One region of the Streptomyces sp. NPDC090022 genome, then DNA from elsewhere that is predicted to be linked to it. Evidence: riboswitches for the same ligand, from Rfam matches in the RefSeq annotation. Region 1 holds a riboswitch; each other region holds the start of a gene.
What was found. A riboswitch is a leader RNA that binds a small molecule or an ion and turns the genes downstream of it on or off. The one in region 1 is predicted to bind cyclic di-AMP.
Positions count from the first base shown of each region.

Region 2: it holds a riboswitch for cyclic di-AMP, as region 1 does, so the genes downstream of both, ACIPXB_RS20810 (transglycosylase family protein) here and ACIPXB_RS29290 (peptidoglycan DD-metalloendopeptidase family protein) in region 1, are expected to answer to the same signal.
Region 3: it holds a riboswitch for cyclic di-AMP, as region 1 does, so the genes downstream of both, ACIPXB_RS18835 (M23 family metallopeptidase) here and ACIPXB_RS29290 (peptidoglycan DD-metalloendopeptidase family protein) in region 1, are expected to answer to the same signal.

Region 1 covers NZ_JBIVFN010000022.1:90,337-97,436, reverse strand. Annotated here, with positions in the region: gene ACIPXB_RS29310 (1-hydroxy-2-methyl-2-butenyl 4-diphosphate reductase) at 1-752, shown strand, start outside; gene hpnH (adenosyl-hopene transferase HpnH) at 758-1,789, shown strand; gene ACIPXB_RS29300 (aspartate aminotransferase family protein) at 1,786-3,192, shown strand; gene ACIPXB_RS29295 (tyrosine-protein phosphatase) at 3,270-4,076, opposite strand; cyclic di-AMP (ydaO/yuaA leader) riboswitch at 4,356-4,555, shown strand; gene ACIPXB_RS29290 (peptidoglycan DD-metalloendopeptidase family protein) at 4,558-5,532, shown strand; gene ACIPXB_RS29285 (SGNH/GDSL hydrolase family protein) at 5,727-6,524, shown strand; gene ACIPXB_RS29280 (MBL fold metallo-hydrolase) at 6,674-7,100, shown strand, end outside.
Region 2 covers NZ_JBIVFN010000011.1:93,427-100,526, forward strand. Annotated here, with positions in the region: gene ACIPXB_RS20790 (exopolyphosphatase) at 1-492, opposite strand, end outside; gene ACIPXB_RS20795 (DUF501 domain-containing protein) at 489-1,040, opposite strand; gene ACIPXB_RS20800 (septum formation initiator family protein) at 1,094-1,582, opposite strand; gene eno (phosphopyruvate hydratase) at 1,708-2,994, opposite strand; gene ACIPXB_RS20810 (transglycosylase family protein) at 3,280-4,002, opposite strand; cyclic di-AMP (ydaO/yuaA leader) riboswitch at 4,006-4,178, opposite strand; gene ACIPXB_RS20815 (transglycosylase family protein) at 4,454-5,497, opposite strand; gene ACIPXB_RS20820 (cytochrome P450) at 5,631-6,911, opposite strand; gene ACIPXB_RS20825 (globin domain-containing protein) at 7,034-7,100, shown strand, end outside.
Region 3 covers NZ_JBIVFN010000009.1:131,629-138,728, reverse strand. Annotated here, with positions in the region: gene ACIPXB_RS18850 (DNA topoisomerase (ATP-hydrolyzing) subunit A) at 1-389, opposite strand, end outside; gene ACIPXB_RS18845 (M16 family metallopeptidase) at 592-1,941, shown strand; gene ACIPXB_RS18840 (M16 family metallopeptidase) at 1,962-3,344, shown strand; cyclic di-AMP (ydaO/yuaA leader) riboswitch at 3,564-3,722, shown strand; gene ACIPXB_RS18835 (M23 family metallopeptidase) at 3,736-4,539, shown strand; gene ACIPXB_RS18830 (GntR family transcriptional regulator) at 4,774-5,439, shown strand; gene ACIPXB_RS18825 (HPr family phosphocarrier protein) at 5,653-5,934, opposite strand; gene ACIPXB_RS18820 (GNAT family N-acetyltransferase) at 6,119-7,100, shown strand, end outside.

The sequences.
Region 1 (7,100 bases):
TGGCCTTCCGCCGGGGCGGGCACCCGCCCTCCGGGCCCGGTGCGGACGCCGCGCCGGCGGGCCCGCCGGACCGAGCCGCCGCGCCCGCCGGTTCCCGCGCCGACGTGGCCGCGCCGCCGCTGCTCGTCGCCTGCGCCCTCGGCATCGAACGCCTCGCCCTGCGCAGCGGCGAACGGGCCGCCGGAACCCACCCGCGCGTCACCGTCGTACGCACCGGCATGGGGCCGCGCGCGGCCGAACGGTCCGTGGCCCGGGCCCTCGCCGAACCCGCGCTGCGCGGGGCCGCCGTGGTCGCCACCGGCTTCTGCGCCGGGCTCGTCCCCGGCATGCACCCCGGCGACCTGGTGGTCGCCGAGGAGACCCGCGACCCGCTGGGCACCGTCACCTGCGCCGGCAGCGCGACCCTCGCCGGGGCGCTGGCGCGGGTCGCCCCCGGGCGGACCGTCCACACCGGTGTCCTGACCGGCTCCGACCACGTCGTCCGCGGCGCCGAGCGCGCCGAACTGCGGGCGACCGGGGCCATTGCCGTCGACATGGAGTCGGCCGCGACCCTCCGCAGCGCGCTGTACGGCCCCGGCGCGCCGCCGGGCGGGCGTCCGGTTGCGGCCGTCCGGGTGATCGTGGACGCTCCGGAGCATGAGCTCGTCCGTATCGGCACGGTGCGCGGTGGAATATCGGCCTTCCGCGTACTGCGTGCCGTACTGCCCGCTTTTTATGACTGGCACCGTTCTTTGCCGCTCCCCAGGAGGTGAGCCAGATGGCCATGCCGCTGCGACAGTCCATCAGGGTCGGGACCTATCTCTTCGAACAGAAGCTCCGGAGGCGCGAGAAGTTCCCCCTCATCGTGGAGCTCGAACCGCTCTACGCCTGCAATCTCAAGTGCGAGGGATGCGGGAAGATCCAGCACCCCGCCGGGGTCCTCAAGCAGCGCATGCCGGTCGCCCAGGCGGTGGGTGCGGTCCTGGAGTCCGGCGCCCCGATGGTGTCCATCGCGGGCGGCGAGCCCCTGATGCACCCGCAGATCCACGAGATCGTGCGGCAGTTGGTGGCCCGGCGCAAGTACGTCTTCCTGTGCACCAACGCCCTGCTGCTCCGCAAGAGGATCGAGGACTTCACCCCCTCCCCGTACTTCGCCTTCGCCGTGCACATCGACGGCCTGCGCGAACGCCACGACGAGTCCGTGGCCAAGGAGGGCGTCTTCGACGAGGCGGTGGCGGCCATCAAGGAGGCCAAGCGGCGCGGCTTCCGCGTCACCACCAACTCCACCTTCTTCAACACCGACACCGCGCAGACCGTCATCGAGGTCCTCAACTACCTCAACGACGACCTCAAGGTCGACGAAATGATGATCTCGCCGGCGTACGCGTACGAAAAGGCGCCCGACCAGGAACACTTCCTCGGTGTCGAACAGACCCGTGAACTCTTCCGCAAGGCCTTCGCGGGCGGCAACCGGCGGCGCTGGCGGCTCAACCACTCACCGCTCTTCCTCGACTTCCTCGAAGGAAAGGCGGATTTCCCCTGCACCGCCTGGGCCATTCCGAATTACTCCCTCTTCGGCTGGCAGCGGCCCTGCTATCTCATGAGCGACGGATACGTCCCGACGTACCGGGAACTCATCGAGGACACCGACTGGAGCAAGTACGGCCGCGGAAAGGACCCGCGCTGCGCCAACTGCATGGCGCACTGCGGCTACGAGCCCACGGCCGTCCTGGCCACCATGGGATCCCTGAAGGAATCCCTGCGGGCAGCCCGCGAGACGGTCTCGGGGAACCGGGACACCTCGGCATGACCGGGCCGGGCGCGGGTGCCGGCAAGGAATTCGATCTCGGCGCGCTGCTGGCCGAGCGGGGCGCGGAGCGCTACGAGCTGCACGCCCGGCACCTCAACCACCAACTGCCCCGCATGCTGCACACCATCGGCTTCGACAAGGTCTACGAGCGGGCCGAGGGCGCCCACTTCTACGACGCCGAGGGCCACGACTACCTCGACATGCTCGCCGGGTTCGGCGTGATGGGCCTGGGCCGGCACCACCCCGTCGTGCGCAAGGCCCTCCACGACGTCCTGGACGCCCAGCTCGCCGACCTCACCCGCTTCGACTGCCAGCCCCTGCCCGGGCTGCTGGCCGAGCGGCTGCTGTCGTACAGCCCGCACCTGGACCGGGTGTTCTTCGGCAACAGCGGCACCGAGGCCGTCGAGACCGCCCTGAAGTTCGCCCGCTGCGCCACCGGCCGGCCCAGGGTCCTCTACTGCGACCACGCCTTCCACGGGCTGACCACCGGCGCCCTCTCCGTCAACGGCGAGGGCGGCTTCCGTGACGGCTTCGCCCCGCTGCTGCCCGACACCCGGATCGCGCTCGGCGATCTGGCGGCGCTGGAGCGCGAGCTGCGGCGCGGCGACGTGGCGGCCTTCGTGGTGGAGCCCGTCCAGGGCAAGGGCGTGCACGCGGCCCCGCCGGGCTTCCTGCACGCGGCGCAGGACCTGCTGCACCGGCACAAGGCCCTGCTCATCGCCGACGAGGTGCAGACCGGGCTGGGGCGTACCGGGGATTTCTACGCCTACCAGAACGAACCGGGCGTGGAGCCGGATCTGGTGTGCGTGGCCAAGGCGCTCTCCGGCGGCTACGTCCCCGTGGGCGCGACCCTGGGCAAGGACTGGATCTTCAAGAAGGTCTACTCGTCCATGGACCGGGTGCTGGTCCACTCGGCGAGTTTCGGCTCCAACGCACAGGCGATGGCGGCCGGACTCGCGGTGCTGTCGGTGATGGAGAACGAGTCGCTCGTCGCCCGCGCCCGGGAGGTGGGCGACTCCTTGCGCGGGCGGCTCGCGGCGCTCGTGCCGGAGTACGAGCTGCTGCACGAGGTGCGCGGGCGCGGCCTGATGATCGGCATCGAGTTCGGCCGGCCCTCCTCGCTGGGCCTGCGCAGCCGCTGGACGATGCTCCAGGCGGCCCGCAAGGGGCTGTTCGCGCAGATGGTCGTGGTGCCGCTGCTGCAGAGGCACCGGATCCTGACCCAGGTCTCCGGAGACCATCTGGAGGTCATCAAGCTGATCCCGCCGCTCGTCGTGGACGAGGCCGACGTGGACCGCTTCGTGACCGCCTTCCGGGCGGTCATGGACGACGCGCACGGCGGGGGCTCGCTGATGTGGGACTTCGGCCGGACGCTGGTGAAGCAGGCCGCCGCACAGCGGTGACGGCGCCGCCTCCCGCGCGGGCGTGAGCGCCGCCTCCCGCGCGGGCGTGGGTGCTCCCTCCCGCGCGGGCGTGAGCGTCAGACGAGGAGCTTCTCACGCAGCCGGGCGAGGGTCTCGGGGGCGAGCCCGAGGCCCTCGCCCAGGTAGGCCGGCACGCCGCCCCAGGTCTCCTCGATGGCGTCGAAGGCCTCGGTCAGGTACTCGGCGCGGGCGTCGAAGAGCGGGGCCAGCAGTTCCATCACCTCGGGCGAGCGCGCCTCGGGCGCCTCGCTGCCACGGCGTACCCGGTAGCGGCGGTGCGGGGCGTTCGACTCCAGGTAGTCCGCCACGATCGCCTCGCGCTCGACGCCCACCGCGAGGAGGGTGACGGCGACCGAGAGCCCGGCCCGGTCCTTGCCGGCCGCGCAGTGCATGAGGGCGGGCACGCTGTCCTCGGCGAGGGCGTGCAGGACGCGGCTGTGCTCGGCGGTGCGCCGGGTGATGATCTCGCGGTACGAGCGCGTCATCCGGTCGGCCGCCCGGCCCTCGCCGAGCAGATCGCGCAGCTGGCCGAGGTCGCCGTCGCGCACCATCTTCCAGAACTCCTTGCCGTCCGCCGGGTCGGAGAGGGGAATGTTCACATTCCGTACACCCGGAAGTTCCACATCGGGTCCCTCGAGGGCGTGGTCGGCCGCATTGCGGAAATCGAAGACGGTGTGGAGGCCGAGCGACGCGAGGAATTCTGCGTCGGTTTCGGTGGCATGGGCGAGATGTCCGCTTCGGAACAGTCGTCCCGTACGGACCTGCCGCCCGTCGGTGGTCGGCAGCCCGCCCACGTCACGGAAGTTGCGTATGCCGGTCAGCTCCGGCTCCGTGGGCCGGGTCCGAGGTATCTGCTGGGTCATGAGTGCCCCCTCCGTATCGTCGCGGTTGTCCGAATTGCGCTGCTTGGCCCCAACGTGCCCGGGGGAGAAGGGAGATCGCCTCCCGCCCCCGTGAGCAGGATCATACGGTGACCGTGAGTGCCTGATCGCGGAGGCCGAATTCCCTGCGGTGGCTGGCTGTTGAAGCGACGGAATGGACGGAGGGTGACCGGAATTCCGGCGGACTCTCATCAACGGGAATCCATGGGGGAATTCGTGGCTTGTTTCGCGCGGCATGGCTGGATTACGTTCACGACCGATCCGGATGGACCGCCGAATCCTGCCACCATCCGGACACCGCACCCGACTATTCATGTACGTGGCAGGAGCGGGGGAACCAGGTAGGCCCGCCGGATCGGATCTTGATATCCGAATGGCTCGGGGTGAAGCCGTAGTGATACGGCCGGACAGCTCCAGTCCGAACCCGACAGCTCACCTCGCAGGCGCCGGAGAGGAAAACGCCATGCCCGGAAAAGGCAAGCACCGACGCCCCAAGTCCCGCTCCCTGACCCGCGGTTTCGTCGCCGCCGGCACGGGCGGTGCGGCCCTCGCGCTGCCGCTGATGGGCGCCACCGGCGCGAACGCGGCCGGGGCTCCCGCCGCCGCCCCGCAGGCCCCGGTCACGGCCCAGCTCCCGGCGCAGGTGCCGGCCGCCCTCCAGGCCGCCCCCTCGCACGCGGCGCCCCGGCCGGCCCCCAGCACCTACACCGTCGTCCAGGGCGACTGCCTCTCGCGCATCGCCGAGGACCGCGGCCTCTCCGGCGGCTGGCAGGAGCTGTACGCCGACAACCGTGACGCCGTCGGCACCGACCCGTCGCTGATCCACCCGGGCCTGGAGCTCACCCTCGGGGACCGGGGCGCGGCCCCCGTCGAGTCGGCCCCCGTCGAGTCGGCCCCGGTCGAGTCGACGCCCGTCGAGTCCGCCCCGGAGTCGGCCCCGGCCCGGCCCGCCCCGGTCGCGCCCGCCCCCGAGCGCGGTTCCGCCGACCGGACCCCGGCCCAGGGCTCCGGCACCGCCGCCGCCCCGGGCAAGGCCGGCTTCGTCGCCCCGGTCGGCGGCGGCGTCTCCACCGCCTACCGGGCCTCCGGGGCCATGTGGTCCAGCGGCTACCACACCGGTGTCGACTTCATCGCGCGCTCCGGCACCTCCGTCAAGGCGGTCAGCGCGGGCACCGTCGTGTCCGCCGGCTGGGGCGGCTCGTACGGCAACGAGGTCGTCGTCAAGCACGCCGACGGCCACTACTCGCAGTACGCCCACCTGTCGCAGCTGTCGGTCTCGGTCGGCCAGAGCGTCACCGCCGGCCAGCAGCTCGGCCTGTCCGGCTCGACCGGCAACTCCACCGGCCCGCACCTGCACTTCGAGATCCGCACCGGCCCGGGCTACGGCTCGGACGTCGACCCGCTCGCCTACCTCCGCTCCCACGGCGTGAGCATCTGACGGCAGCGGCGGCCGCCCAACGGGGGCGGCTCCGGGAAACGTGTGAGGCCAGGGCCCGAGGGGGGTCCTGGCCTCACGCCTTGTTATTCCTCCCTGACCGGGTGGTATAGATCACGGCCCGTCAACCCCTTCCTACGGTGGCGTAGGTCACGTCTCGAGGTGAAGGATGTGGTCCCGTGGCAGCGACGACAACGATGAACAACTCGACACGACGGACCATCGGCAGCATCGACACCATCGGCTCGTACGCGGCGATCGGAGACAGCTTCACCGAGGGTGTGGGGGACCCGGGACCCGGGGGAATCTACGTCGGCTGGGCCGACCGGCTCGCCGTACTCCTGGCCGACCGGCGTGACGAGCACGACTTCCGGTACGCGAACCTCGCCGTACGCGGACGCCTGCTCGACCAGATCGTGGCCGAGCAGGTGCCGCGGGCCAAGGAGCTCGCGCCGGACCTCGTCACCTTCTGCGCCGGCGGGAACGACATCATCCGGCCCGGCAGCGACCCCGACGACGTGGCGGAGCGGTTCGAGGCGGCCGTGGCCGACCTCACCCGAGCCGTCGGCCAGGTCATGATCACCACCGGATTCGACACCCGCGGGGTGCCGGTCCTCAAGCACCTGCGGGGCAAGGTCGCGACGTACTCCGCGCACGTGCGGGCCATCGCCGACCGCTACGACTGCCCGGTGCTCGACCTCTGGTCGCTGAAGTCCGTACAGGACCGGCGGGCCTGGGACGACGACCGGCTGCACCTCTCCCCGGAGGGGCACACCCGGGTGGCGCTGCGCGCGGCCCAGGTGCTCGGGATCGACGTACCGGCCGACCCGGACCAGCCGTGGCCGCCGCAGCAGCCGCGCGGATCGGCCGAGGTCACCCGCGACAACATCCAGTGGGCGCGCGAGTACCTGGTGCCGTGGATCGGGCGGCGGCTGCGCGGGGAGTCCTCCGGGGACCACGTGGAGGCCAAGCGGCCGGACCTGCTGCCCCTGTAGCGCCGTGCGCGGGGCGGGGCGCCGACCGGTCCGGGACCGGGCTCCGGCCCGGAAGCGGAATCCTTCCGGGCCGGTGTGCGTTGGGAACGTCGAAGAGAGCAGGATCCCCTGTCCCATCCCCTCGCCACACTCCCCTCCCAGGAGGCGCCTTGACCGGCTCCCGTCCCTTGCGTCCTCGGCTGCGCGACCTGCGGCCCGAAGCCTTCGGCGCGGATCCGTCCGGCGCGCGCATGGAGCGGATCCGCCGCTCGCCGAACTTCGCCGACGGCGTCTTCCAGAACCCGGTCGGGGCCCGGACCAGGCCCTCCGGCTCCATGCGGGAGTTCGCCAAGATCTACTTCCACAAGGAGCAGCGGCAGCGCCGCGGCCCCGCCGCGGGCGTTCCGGTGCACCCGACGACCCTGGCCGACCTGGCGAAGCCGCCGGTCACGGGGCTGCGGCTGACGTGGATGGGGCACTCCAGCGTGCTCGCCGAGATCGACGGGCGGCGCGTGCTGTTCGACCCCGTGTGGGGAGAGCGGTGCTCTCCGTTCCCCTTCGCCGGCCCCAAGCGACTGCACCCCGTACCGGTGCCGC
Region 2 (7,100 bases), on a different contig from region 1:
GCCCACGTCGACCGAGCGGGCCGCCCGTACGTGGGTGTCGCCGACCACGAACTCCGTCGAGCCGCCGCCGATGTCCACCACCAGGAAGGGGCGGTCCAGGTCGGCGCGGCCGGCCAGGGACTTGGTGGCGCCGGTGAAGGAGAACTCGGCCTCGTCGTCACCGGAGATCACCTCGGGCTCCACGCCCAGGATGTCCAGAACGCCCCGGACGAAGACGTCGCGGTTCTCGGCGTCGCGCGAGGCCGAGGTGGCCACGAAGCGGACCTTCTCGGCGCCCAGCTCCTTGATCACGGCGGCGTACTCGCGGCAGGCCGCGAACGTGCGCTCCAGGGCCTCCGGGGCCAGCCGGCCCGTCCGGTCCACGCCCTGGCCGAGCCGGACCACGGTCATCCGGCGGTCCAGGTCGGTCTGCTCGCCCGTCGCGGGGTCGCAGTCGGCGACCAGCAGGCGGATGGAGTTCGTACCGCAGTCGACGGCGGCGACCCGGGTCACGCGGACTCCCCCGGCAGCTCGTCCTTCTTCTCCCCGCACGGGGTGACGCACGGGCCCTTGGCCCACCACTCGGGCAGCATCGCGAGCGCCTCGTCACCGAAGGGGTTGACCCCCGGGCCCGCGGCCAGCGAGTGGCCGACCAGCACGTGCAGGCACTTGACGCGGTCGGGCATGCCGCCCGCGCTCGGGAAGCCCTGGAGCACCTCGATCGCGTCGCGGCGCCGGATGTAGTCCTCGTGCGCCTTCTGGTACGCGGCGGCCAGCTCGGGGTCCTCGGCGAGGCGGGCCTGCATCTCCTTCATGACCCCGTTGGCCTCCAGCGTGCCGATCGCGGAGGCGGCGCGCGGGCAGGTCAGGTAGTAGAGGGTCGGGAAGGGGGTGCCGTCGGGCAGCCGCGGCGCGGTCTCGACGACGTCCGGCTGGCCGCAGGGACAGCGGTGCGCGATGGCGCGCAGCCCGCGCGGCGGGCGGCCGAGCTGCTGCTCGAACGCCTCGATGTCGGCGTCGGTCGGCTCGGTCCGTTCGGTCTGGGGCGGGGGCGTCTGCATGCCTGGAGGAAGTCTCTTCGTTCGCGGTTCGGTGGTCGGATGGGGTGGGTGGCTCAGCGGCCGCCGCGGTCGGGGCGGTCGGCCTTGTCGACGCCGTCCCAGACGTTGGAGTACCAGGGGCGGTCCGCCGCGTCCTTTCCGGTACGGCGCTTCTCCTCGGCCTCGGCGTCCGGGTCGATCACGGTGTAGCCGATCTCCCCGGGCCGGACGTAGTGCAGGTGCTTGCGCGCCTGCTGCTCCACGTAGGCCGGGTCCTGCCAGCGGGCCTTCTCGTCGCGCAGCTCCTCGAGGCGCTGGCGCGCCTCGTCGGCGGTCCGCTGCTGCTCCGCGATCTCCGAGCGCTGGGAGACGTACTGGCGCATCGGATACGCGAGGGCGACGACCAGCGTACAGAGCACGAGCACGAGCAGGGCGGCGCGGCCGGTGAGGCGGCTGCGGCGGACCTGACGGCGCGACTGCGAGCGGTAGACGTGGGCCGCGGTCCGCTCGCCGAGCTGCTTGAGCCTGGTCGCGGTGGAGAACCGATCCCGGTTCCCGGCCATGGCTGTCGCCTCCCCTGGTAAGCGCGTACGTCCCCGCACACGGTACGGGACCGGGTGCGGGGACGTACGGAGGCGCTGAAGGTGTCAGCCCATCAGGCGCGGGGCGCCGGGCTGCCCGACGGGTGTCAGCCCTTGAAGCGGGGGAACGCGCTGCGGCCCGCGTACACCGCGGCGTCGTCGAGGATCTCCTCGATGCGCAGCAGCTGGTTGTACTTGGCGACGCGGTCCGAGCGGGCCGGGGCGCCGGTCTTGATCTGGCCGCAGTTCACGGCGACGGCGAGGTCGGCGATGGTGACGTCCTCGGTCTCGCCGGAGCGGTGCGACATCATGCACTTGAAGCCGTTGCGCTGGGCCATCTCGACGGCGTCGAGGGTCTCGGTCAGCGAACCGATCTGATTCACCTTGACGAGCAGGGCGTTCGCGGAGCCCTCCTCGATACCGCGGGCCAGACGCTCGGGGTTGGTGACGAAGAGGTCGTCGCCGACGATCTGGACGCGGGCGCCGAGCTTGTCGGTGATGACCTTCCAGCCGGCCCAGTCGTCCTCGAACAGCGGGTCCTCGATGGAGACCAGCGGGTAGGCGTCGACGAGGCCCTCGTAGTACTCGGTCATCTCGGCGGCCGAGCGGGACTGGCCCTCGAACTCGTACTTGCCGTCCTTGTAGAACTCGGACGCGGCGACGTCGAGCGCGAGCGCGATGTCCTTGCCCGGGATGTAGCCGGCCTGCTTGATGGCCTCGACGATGAGGTCGAGCGCGGCGCGGTTGGACTCCAGGTTCGGGGCGAAGCCGCCCTCGTCGCCCAGACCGGTGGACAGGCCCTTGGTGTGCAGGACCTTCTTGAGGGTGTGGTAGACCTCCGCACCCCAGCGCAGGGCCTCGGAGAAGGACTCCGCGCCGATCGGCGCGATCATGAACTCCTGGATGTCGACGTTGGAGTCGGCGTGCGACCCACCGTTGAGGATGTTCATCATCGGAACGGGCAGCAGGTGCGCGTTCGGGCCGCCGAGGTAGCGGAAGAGCGGGAGGTCCGAGGCCTCGGACGCGGCGTGCGCGACGGCCAGGGAGACGCCGAGGATGGCGTTGGCGCCGAGGGAGCCCTTGTTGTCGGTGGCGTCCAGGTCGAACATGGCCTGGTCGATCAGGCGCTGCTCGGTGGCGTCGTAGCCGACGAGCTCCGGGCCGATCTGCTCGATGACCGCGAGGACGGCCTTCTCGACGCCCTTGCCCATGTAGCGGTTCGGGTCGCCGTCGCGGAGCTCAATGGCCTCGAAGGCACCGGTGGAGGCGCCGGACGGAACGGCAGCACGGCCGGTGCTGCCGTCGTCGAGGCCCACCTCGACCTCGACCGTGGGGTTGCCTCGGGAGTCCAGGATTTCCCGGGCTACGACGACGTCGATGGACGGCACGAGCATCTCCTTCTGGGATGTGACGCTGGGTGTGCGGGGGCGGGGGCCGTGGGACGGCCCTGCCGCACTAGAGCCTAACCGGATCCGGGCAGTCGGCCTGCCGACCGCCCGCCCCCTGGGACGAAAAAGGGTCCGAATACCCGTGTTCCGTCATATAAGACCCATGATCAACAGGCGTTCCGTCCGGAAAGACGCCGCCGCCCGGCGCGTGAGGGGAGACGCGCCGGGCGGCGGGGAGGTACGCGTGTGGCGAACGTTTCGCGGTCAGGACCGCGAGTGTTGCGCCGTGGTTCAGCCGATCTTCAGCTTCTGGCCGGGGAAGATCAGGTCCGCGTCCTTGACGATGTCCTTGTTCAGCTCGAACAGCTGCTGCCAGCCGCCCTTGACGCCGTGGGCCTCGGCGATGGTGCTGAGGGTGTCGCCGGCCTTGACCTCGTAGGAGCCGTTGCCGGTCAGCGGGGCCGGGGCGGGCTTGGAGACCGGCGCCGGGGTGGCCGCGCGCTCGGAGCGGGTGACGGGGGCCTCGGAGCGCGGGGTCTCCTTCTTCGGCGCCGCGGCCTTCGTCTCCGTCTTCTTGGTCTCGGTCTTCTTGGTCTCGGTCTTCGGCTTGGCCGGCGTCTGGGTGCCGCCGCCGTTGTAGGCCGCGTTGGTCAGGCCCTTGCCGCAGTGCGGCCAGGCGCCCTTGCCCTGGCCCTTGAGGACCTTCTCGGCGATGGCTATCTGCTGCGCCTTGGTGGCCTGGTTGGCCTGCGGGGCGTACGCCTTGCCGCCGAAGCCGGCCCAGGTGGAGGCGGAGAACTGCAGACCGCCGTAGTAGCCGTTGCCGGTGTTGATGGACCAGTTGCCGCCGGACTCGCACGCGGCGACGGCGTCCCACTGCGAGGCGGTGGCGGCGTTCGCGGTGCCCGCGGCCATCAGCGGGGCGGCGATCGCGGCACCGGTGACACCGGCGAGCGTGACGATGCGGGTCGCCTTGGAGGCGCGGCGGTGCTTGCCCTTGCCGGAAAGCAGCATGGAACTTCTCCTCACCGACGCCTGCGAGGTGAGCTGTCGGGTTCGGGCGAGTGAGTTGCCCGGCCGCGCGACCTAGCGCGCGGCTTAACCCCTAGCCGTTCCCGTGACCATCTCTCAATGGCCGGTCCCGGCACCTACCTTGGGTCCCCCGCTCCTGCCTTCGGCGCTTGACGCGACGACTGTTCCCTCCGTCCGCCGGCAGGATTCGGCGATGCGGTCGAAGGGGCCCGCGGTGGCGAGCGATTCAGAAGGTAGACAGGTCTCCGCCCGATGTTCAACGAGCGCATTCGCCGGAAACCGCCCCTACTTGCACTCCTGAAAGGGATGTTTGCGCAGGTGAGGGGCGGGTTTGCGGCATTCCACAAACGAGACACGCCAGTTGACCGGAAGAGACGCATGTCTCACTTACACGAAACGGACATTGGGGCGTTTCCACCCGCCTGAAGTGCCCCTATTTCGGGGTTACGTCCAGATTCTGTCCGGGCTTGATCAGGTCCGCGTCCTTGCCGATGACCTGCTCATTGGCCTCGTAAAGGGCGTTCCAGCCGCCCTTGAGGCCGTTGGCGTCCGCGATGTCCGTCAGGTTGTCACCCGGCTTCACCGTGTACGTCGGTTCCGGGGCGGGTCCGGGGGCGGCCGGACTCTCGGCGGCCGGGGCGCCGCGGTGGCGTCCGGTGCCCTCGGCGGAGTCCGGCGTCGGGGTGTTGCCCGGCGCGGTCGTACCGCCCGCCGGAGCGGTGGGGTCGACCGGGGTGCCCGGGACGGTGGGGGCGGCCGGGACCGTCGGGGCGGCCGGGTCGGTGGAGGCGCCGGGGGTGCCCGGGGTCCCGGGGGTACCCGGCGTGGCGGGGGCGCCCGGGGTGGCGGGCGGCGTCACCGGAGGCAGCACCGAGGGCGTCGAGGTCACGTCCGGGGCGGGCATGACGGGCAGTCCGGGCATTCCGGGCGCCGTGGGCAGCAGCGGCTCGTTGATCGGCGGGGTGGTCGCCGGGACCGAGGGGCCGGCCGAGTGGCCGGGGATCTGCGGGGTGTCGCCGGATCCCTCGGAGGGGCGCAGCGGGGCCGGGTCGACCGGGCGGGGGGCGCCGGGCACGCCGGGGTCCACATCGGCGGCCGGGCCGTGCTGGACCAGGCCCGCCTTCTCCGCGCACACCGGCCACGCCTGGGGGCCCTGGGAGGCCAGCACCTGCTCGGCGATGGCTATCTGCTGGGAGCGGCTGGCGAGGTCGGGGCGCTCGGCGTAGGCCAGCCCGCCCGCGTTCTTCCACTGCTCCTGCGTGAACTGCAGGCCGCCGTACGCGTCGCTGCCGAAGTTGGCGCTCCACGTGCCGCCGCTCTCGCACTCGGCGACCTTGTCCCACGTGGTGGCCTCCGCGGCGGTCGCGTTGGTGGCCGCCAGCAGCGGCAGGGCGAGCGCGGAGCCCGCGACTCCGGCGGTGACGACGATTGCGGGAGCCTGACGGGGGCGCCGGTGACGGCCGTTCCCGGAACGCATGAGGGTGGACCTTTCGCGTGACGGCAAAACACACCCGGTGAGGGGTGACGTGGAACCTAGCGCTCCTCGAACGCTTGTCACAAGTCGATGCAGCGCAGATCACGTGAAGGTCACAGTCGTGACGCCGGGTCAGTTAATTGCGGGGAGTGAAGCGGACCGGAAGCGTGCGCAGGCCACGCATGATGAGCCCGCCGCGCCAGCGCAGCTCCGAGGGGTCCACGGCGAGCTCGAGATCCGGCAGACGCGTCAGCAAAGTCGCCAGCGCCGTCTGCCCCTCCAGCCGGGCCAGCGGCGCGCCCAGGCAGTAGTGGATGCCGTGGCCGTATCCGAGGTGCTGGTTGTCGGTGCGCGCGAGGTCCAGGGTGTCGGGCGCGGCGAAGCGCTCCGGGTCCCGGTCGGCGGCCGCGAGCACGACCAGGACCGGGTCGCCGGCCGCGATGTCCTGGCCGCCGAGGGTCAGCGGGCGGGTGGCGAACCGCCAGGTGGCCAGCTCCACCGGGCCGTCGTAGCGCAGCAGCTCCTCGACCCCGGTGGCGAGCAGCTCGCTCTCCCCGGCGGCGAGGGAGGCCTGGAGGCGGGCGCGCTCGCCGGGGTTCATGAAGAGGGAGTGGACGCCGTTGCCGATGAGGTTCACGGTCGTCTCGAACCCGGCGAAGAGGAGGATGAAGGCCATGGCGGCGGCCTCGTTCTCCGTCAGGTGCTCGCCGTGGTCGCTCGCCCGGATCAGACCGGACATCAGGTCATCACCCAGATCATCCCTTTTGCGGTGGATGAGGTCGACCAGGTAGGTCCGCATCTGCTTCACCGACCGGGCGACGCCGCCGCGCGGACCGCCGCCGTGCCGGATCATCATCCCGGCCCAGTCGCGGAAGTCGTCCTGGTCCTCGCGCGGTACGCCGAGCATCTCGCAGATGGCGTAGATGGGGAGCGGGAAGGCGAACTCGTGGATGAGATCCGCTTCACCCCGGCTCGCGAAGCCGTCGATGAGATGGTCCGTCAGTTCCTGTACCCGCGGGGTGAATTCGGCGACCCGGCGCGGGGTGAACGCCTTCGAGACCAGCCGCCGCAGCCGGGTGTGGTCCGGCGGGTCGATGTTGAGCAGGTGGGTCATCAGCTCGGCCTTGCGCTCGCCCGGAATGCCCGTCTTGCCCTTGGCGTGCGCCGGCTCCGCGTGGTGCGCCGGATTCTTGCTCAGCCGCTGGTCGGCCAGCGCCTGGCGGGCGTCGGCGTACCGGGTCACCAGCCAGGCCTCGACCCCGCTGGGCAGCGTGGTGCGGTGCACCGGGGCGTGCTCGCGCAGCCAGGCGTACGCCGGGTACGGATCGGTGGCGAACTCCCAGTCGAAGAGGGTGGGAGCGGCGGGAACGGCGGGAGCGGGCGCGGCGGTGGGCTCGGCGGCGGGGTCATCGTGCACCGTCCGACGGTATCCCGGCCCGCCACCGGTCATCCCATATGGGCGGTTCGCCGCGGCTGTCCGCAGATCCCCCGGAGCTTGACCTGGCGTTCGGAGCCGATCCTACTGTCGGCTTTGTGGATGTGAGGATCTTGAAGAGCAGCTTCGCGGTGGTCGAGAGAAGGGCCGAGCACGCGGTCAAGTACTTCT
Region 3 (7,100 bases), on a different contig from region 1:
GCGGCCGGCGGGTCGTCGTTGCCGAGCGAGCCGAAGTTGCCGTGGCCGTCGACCAGCGGCAGGCGCATCGAGAAGGGCTGGGCCATGCGCACGAGCGCGTCGTAGATCGACGCGTCACCGTGCGGGTGCAGCTTGCCCATGACCTCGCCGACGACGCGCGCGCACTTCACGTACCCGCGGTCGGGGCGCAGCCCCATCTCGTTCATCTGGTACACGATCCGGCGGTGCACCGGCTTCATGCCGTCCCGGGCGTCCGGCAGGGCACGGGAGTAGATCACCGAGTACGCGTACTCGAGGAAGGAGCCCTGCATTTCGTCGACGACGTCGATGTCGAGGATCTTCTCCTCGAAATCCTCCGGCGGCGGGGTCTTCGTGCTGCGGCGGGCCATCGCTGCGCGGCTCCTTAAACCAAGATGGGGGTCTGACGCGGACCATTGTGGCCCGAGGCACTGACAGCGCCGACCCCGACCCGGGACAGCCCCCCGGGGGGGGAGTGACCCGGGAACTTCTCCGGCGGCCGACGCGCTTGCATACAGTGACAGGTCTGACAGAAATCTCTGCATCGCGATCGATCGAAGGGACCACATGCCCATGGGTCACACGGCCACAGCTCAGGCCGGCTCCGGCGGCCTGACAGCGACCGAGCACCGGCTGGCCAACGGCCTGCGCGTGGTGCTCTCCGAGGACCACCTGACCCCGGTCGCGGCGGTCTGCCTCTGGTACGACGTCGGCTCGCGCCACGAAGTCAAGGGACGCACGGGTCTGGCTCACCTCTTCGAGCACCTGATGTTCCAGGGCTCGGCGAGCGTACCGGGCAACGGTCACTTCGAGCTGGTCCAGGGCGCCGGCGGCTCCCTCAACGGCACCACCAGCTTCGAGCGCACCAACTACTTCGAGACCATGCCCGCCCACCAGCTGGAGCTCGCGCTGTGGCTGGAGGCGGACCGGATGGGCTCGCTGCTGGCCGCCCTGGACGACGAGTCCATGGAGAACCAGCGCGACGTCGTCAAGAACGAGCGCCGCCAGCGCTACGACAACGTGCCCTACGGCACGGCCTTCGAGCGCCTGACGGCCCTGGCCTACCCCGAGGGCCACCCGTACCACCACACGCCGATCGGCTCGATGGCCGACCTGGACGCCGCCTCCCTGGAGGACGCGCGCGCCTTCTTCCGTACGTACTACGCGCCGAACAACGCGGTGCTGTCGGTCGTCGGCGACATCGATCCCGAGCAGACGCTGGCCTGGATCGAGAAGTACTTCGGCACGATCCCCTCCCACGACGGCAAGCAGCCGCCGCGCGACGGGACGCTTCCCGACATCATCGGCGAGCAGCTGCGCCACGAGATCGTCGAAGAGGTCCCGGCCCGCGCGCTGATGGCCGCCTACCGGCTGCCGCACGACGGCACCCGCGAGTGCGACGCGGCGGACGTGGCGCTGACCATCCTGGGCGGCGGCGAGTCCTCCCGCCTGCACAACCGGCTGGTCCGGCGCGACCAGAGCGCCGTCGCGGCGGGCTTCGGCATGCTGCGGCTGGCCGGCGCGCCCTCCCTGGGCTGGCTGGACGTGAAGACCTCCGGCGGCGTCGAGGTGCCCGCCATCGAGGCGGCCGTGGACGAGGAGCTCGCGCGGTTCGCCGCCGAGGGCCCGACGGCCGAGGAGATGGAGCGCGCCCAGGCGCAGCTGGAGCGCGAGTGGCTGGACCGGCTGAGCACGGTGGCCGGCCGCGCCGACGAACTGTGCCGGTTCGCGGTGCTGTTCGGCGACCCGCAGCTGGCGCTGACCGCCGTCCAGCGGGTCCTGGACATCACCGCCGAGGAGGTGCAGGCCGTGGCCGCCGCCCGGCTGCGCCCCGACAACCGCGCGGTGCTGGTGTACGAGCCGCTGGCGGCCGAGGACGCCGCGGCCGACGAGAACGACGAGAACGAGGGGGCGCAGCAGTGACCGCCGAGCCCGCAGTGACGATGACCTTCCACCCGCAGCCCGCCGCCGGCGAGGCCAGGCCGTGGGCCTTCCCCGCGCCCGAGCGCGGCGCGCTGGACAACGGCCTGACCGTGCTGCGCTGCCACCGGCCCGGCCAGCAGGTGGTGGCCGTCGAGATCATCCTCGACGCCCCGCTGGACGCCGAGCCCGAGGGCCTGGACGGCGTGGCCACGATCATGGCCCGCGCGCTGTCCGAGGGCACCGACAAGCACTCCGCCGAGGAGTTCGCCGCCGAGCTGGAGCGCTGCGGCGCCACCCTCGACGCGCACGCCGACCACCCGGGCGTCCGGGTCTCCCTGGAGGTCCCGGCCTCCCGGCTGCCCAAGGCGCTCGGCCTGCTCGCCGAGGCGCTGCGCGCGCCCGCCTTCGCCGACAGCGAGGTGGACCGCCTGGTGCGCAACCGCCTCGACGAGATCCCGCACGAGCTGGCCAACCCGCAGCGCCGCGCCGCCAAGCAGCTCTCCAAGGAGCTCTTCCCGGCCGCCCTGCGGATGTCCCGCCCGCGCCAGGGCACCGAGGAGACCGTCGCCCGGATCGACGCCGCGGCCGTCCGCGCCTTCTACGAGGCCCACGTCCGCCCCGCCACGACCACCGCCGTCATCGTGGGCGACTACGCCGGCACCGACCTGGACGCCGTCCTCGCCGACACCCTGGGCGGCTGGACCGGCGGCACCGCCGCCGCCCGCCCGGTCCCGCAGATCTCCGCCGACGACACCGGCCGCGTGGTCATCGTGGACCGCCCCGGCGCGGTCCAGACGCAGCTGCTGATCGGCCGGATCGGGCCGGACCGGCACGACCGCGTCTGGGCGGCCCAGCTGCTCGGCACGTACTGCCTGGGCGGCACGCTCACCTCGCGCCTGGACAAGGTGCTGCGCGAGGAGAAGGGCTACACCTACGGCGTGCGCTCCTTCGGCCAGGTGCTGCGCTCCACCGCGCCGTCCTCGCCCGGCGGCGCCACGGGCGCGTCCATGCTGGCCATCAGCGGCTCCGTGGACACCCCCAACACCGGCCCGGCGCTGGACGACCTGTGGAAGGTGCTGCGCACCCTCGCGGAGGGCGGCCTGACCGACGCCGAGCGGGACGTGGCGGTGCAGAACCTGGTGGGCGTGGCCCCGCTGAAGTTCGAGACGGCCGCCTCGGTCGCCGCCACCCTCGCCGACCAGGTCGAGCAGCAGCTCCCCGACGACTACCAGGCGCAGTTGTACGCCCGGCTGGCCGAGACCGGCACCGTGGAGGCGACCTCCGCGGTGGTCAGCGCCTTCCCGGCGGACCGGCTGGTGACGGTCCTGGTGGGGGACGCCTCGCAGATCGAGGAGCCGGTGCGCGCGCTCGGCATCGGTGAGGTCACCGTCGTCACCAACTGACGCGGCATCCGACGCGGCGGCTGACGCCGTATCACCAAGGGGCCCCGGCGGGTTGTCCGCCGGGGCCCCTTGTGTGCTCAATGTCCGGTTGGTGGCGAGGTTGCTCGTATGCGGTGTGGCGTACGCAACAAAAGCGCTCGTCTGTTTGGCGATCGGCTGATGATCCGCCTAGCGTCGGGCTTGCTGTCCGTCAGTTGTGTCCGCCGCACCCGCGGCACCGGGCAGCGATCGCCGAGTCCCCGTCAGGCGCGAGCCTGGGGAGCCGGGGACCCACATCAGTCCCTGGGGTGAATCGGACCGCCTCGCCAGAGGGGGCCCGTAGGAGACCTTCCTGCTCCGAACCCGTCAGCTAACCCGGTAGGCGAGAAGGAAGGAAAGGATCAGCCTTTTCATGGCGTTTGGCAGCAGCACCAGCCGTGCCACCGGCAAGCACCGTGGTGGCAGCCGTCTGAGCCGCAAGACCGCAGGCATCGCCGGGATCGCCGCCCTCGCCACGACGGGTGTCGTCGGCACGCTGGCCGCCCCGGCCTTCGCCGCGGACAACAACTCCTCCGTCCCGCAGGACACCGGCCTGAACAACGTGGTCGTCGCGGACGAGCTCGCGGGCGACATCGAGACCCAGGCCGCTTCCCAGCAGCACGCCGCCGAGGTCGCCGCCGCCAAGGCGCAGGCCGAGGCCGACGCGAAGCAGAAGGCCGCCGAGGCCAAGCGCCTGGCCGAGGCCAAGGCGAAGGCCGAGCGCGAGGCCAAGGAGCGCGCGGAGCGCGAGGAGGAGCGCAAGCGCCTCAACACCTTCGTCTCGCCGCTCGACGACTCCTACGTCAGCACCAGCTACGGGGCCGGCGGCGGCATGTGGTCCTCCGGCAGCCACACCGGCATCGACTTCCACGCGGCCTCCGGCACCTCCGTGCGTGCGGTCGGCGCGGGCGTGATTGTCGAGGCCGGCTGGGGCGGCGCCTACGGCAACAACGTCGTCATCAAGCACAACGACGGCACCTACACCCAGTACGCCCACCTGTCCTCGCTGAGCGTCTCGGCCGGCCAGCAGGTCACCCCGGGCCAGCAGATCGGCCTGTCGGGCAACACGGGCAACTCCAGTGGCGCCCACCTGCACTTCGAGGCCCGTACCGGCGCCAGCTACGGCTCGGACATCGACCCGGTCGCCTACCTGCGCTCGCACGGCGTCCGCGTCTGACCCTGCGGCCGCGCACGGCCCATCGTTTCCCCGAAGACCCCGGCTCCCCGAGCCGGGGTCTTCGCGTTGCGTGCGCCGCGTGCGCCGTGCCACCCCGGCGCGGGGGCCGGCCCGCCGCCGCGCTTTTCCGATTTCCGTCGCGTATTGCGCCGTACTTTCCTTCCGCACTCGGAAACTGCGGCGCATTGTCATAGAGTCGCAGTCATGACGTTGGCTCAGGGCGGAGGTCCGGCATTGCGTATTCCCGCGCACGCGGTCTGCACCGCAATCCGTGACGACATCGTCTCCGGTGTATTCGAGCCCGGCGGCAGACTCACCGAGGACCTGCTCGCCCGCCGGTACGGCGTCTCCCGCGTCCCGGTCCGCGAGGCGCTGCGCACCCTTCAGTCCGAGGGTTTCGTCACCACCCGGCGGCACGCCGGCGCCTGTGTCGCGGAGCCGACCGAGCAGGAGGCGGCGGACTTCCTGGAGGTCCGGATGCTGCTGGAGCCGCTGGCGGCCTCCCGCGCCGCCCGGCGGCGCACCGAGGCCCACCTCAAGGTGCTGCGCGGGCTGGTCCGGCTCGGCCAGGAGCGGGCCAGGCGCGGCCAGGGGGAGGATCTGCGGTCCCTGGGCGGCTGGTTCCACGAGACGCTCGTCCAGGCCTCCGGCAGCCCCGGGCTCATCGCCCTGCTGACCCAGCTGCGCCACAAGGTCGCCTGGATGTACGCCGTGGAGCCGTCCGCGCGGCCCGCGGAGTCCTGGGCGGAGCACGGTGCGATCGTGGACGCGGTGGCCCGCGGCGACGCCGAGCGGGCGCGGGCGCTGACCGCCCTGCACGCGGACCGGGCGGCCGCGGCCCACCGGCTGCGTGTGAGGACTCCGCAACATCCCGTCAACACGGCGAGCGGCCGCCTTTAACAAAGGACGTATACAAAGGACGGATATCGAGGCCGCCGCAGCCGGGGTCGATATACGCCTACGTGCCCGCGCGAATTCGCAGGAATTCCTGCGCGCCCGGAGAAAGCCGGGAGAAAGCCGGCCGGGCCGGGAAAGCGAAACGGCGGAGCCGCGGCACCGGCATTCCGGGCGCCGCGGCTCCGCCGCACACGTACGCGGGCCGAACCCGAAGGGTCAGACGGTCTCGGGGAGCTCCTCGAGACCCTCGGCGACCAGCTTCGCGAGGCGGTCGAGCGCGATCTCCGCGCCCTCGGCGTCCGAAGCCAGGACGATCTCCTCGCCGCCCTGGGCGCCCAGGCCCAGCACCGCGAGCATGGAACCGGCGTTGACCGGGTTGCCGTCCGCCTTCGCGATGGTCACCGGGACGCCGGAAGCCGTGGCCGCACGGACGAAGATCGAGGCGGGACGAGCGTGCAGGCCCTCGGCCCAGCCGACGTTGACGCGGCGCTCTGCCATGGTGATGCCCTTCAGGTTTCAGCGGTTGTCTAGACCAGTCTCTCACGGCGCCCGGAATGCTCCGACCGGCCTTCGGCCCGGACGTCCCGCCTTCGGCCTTCCCCAGCTTGCACCCGTTTCTTCCTCTTTGTCGTACGCGCCGCGCGGGAGCAGATCCGGCCCGTCCGGCCTTAGGGTGTGCCCCATGACCACCGCGTCGGACCCCTCGTACCCGGCCCACTGGGAAGCGGACGTCGTGCTGCGCGACGGCGGCACCGCCCGTATCCGCCCCATCACGCCCGAGGACGCGGGCCGCCTGGTCAGCTTCTACGAGCAGGTCTCCGACGAGTCCAAGTACTACCGGTTCTTCGCCCCCTACCCCCGGCTGTCGGACCGCGACGTACACCGCTTCACGCACCACGACTACGTCGACCGCGTCGGCCTCGCCGCCACCGTCGGCGGCGAGTTCATCGCCACCGTCCGCTACGACCGGATCGGCGCCGACGGCCGCCCCGCCACCGCGCCCGCCGACGAGGCCGAGGTCGCCTTCCTCGTCCAGGACGCCCACCAGGGCCGCGGTGTCGCCTCCGCCCTCCTCGAACACATCGGCGCGGTCGCCCGCGAGCGCGGCATCCGCCGCTTCGCCGCCGAGGTGCTCCCCGCCAACACCAAGATGATCAAAGTCTTCAAGGACGTCGGCTACGAGCAGCGGCGCAGCTTCGAGGACGGCGCGGTCCACCTCACCCTCGACCTCGAACCCACCGCGCAGTCCCTCGCCGTCCAGCGCGCCCGCGAGCAGCGCGCCGAGGCCCGCTCCGTGCAGCGGCTGCTGGCCCCCCGCTCCGTCGCGGTCGTCGGGGTCAGCCGCACCGGGTCCGGGGTCGGCGCCGCGGCCCTGCGCAACCTGCGCGACTGCGGCTTCCGCGGCGACCTCTACGCCCTCAACGCAGCCCGCGCCCCCGGTATGGCGGGCGATCTGCTGGAGGGCGTACGGGCCTACCGCACGTTCGCCGAGATCGCCGCCCCCGTCGACCTCGCCGTCGTCGCCGTCCCCGCCGACCGGGTCCCCGAGGTGGTCGCGGCCGCCGGCGAGCACGGCGTGCAGGGCCTGGTGGTGCTCTCGGCCGGGTACGGCGAGAGCGGCCCCGAGGGCCAGGCCCGCCAGCGCGAACTCGTCCGCCAGGCCC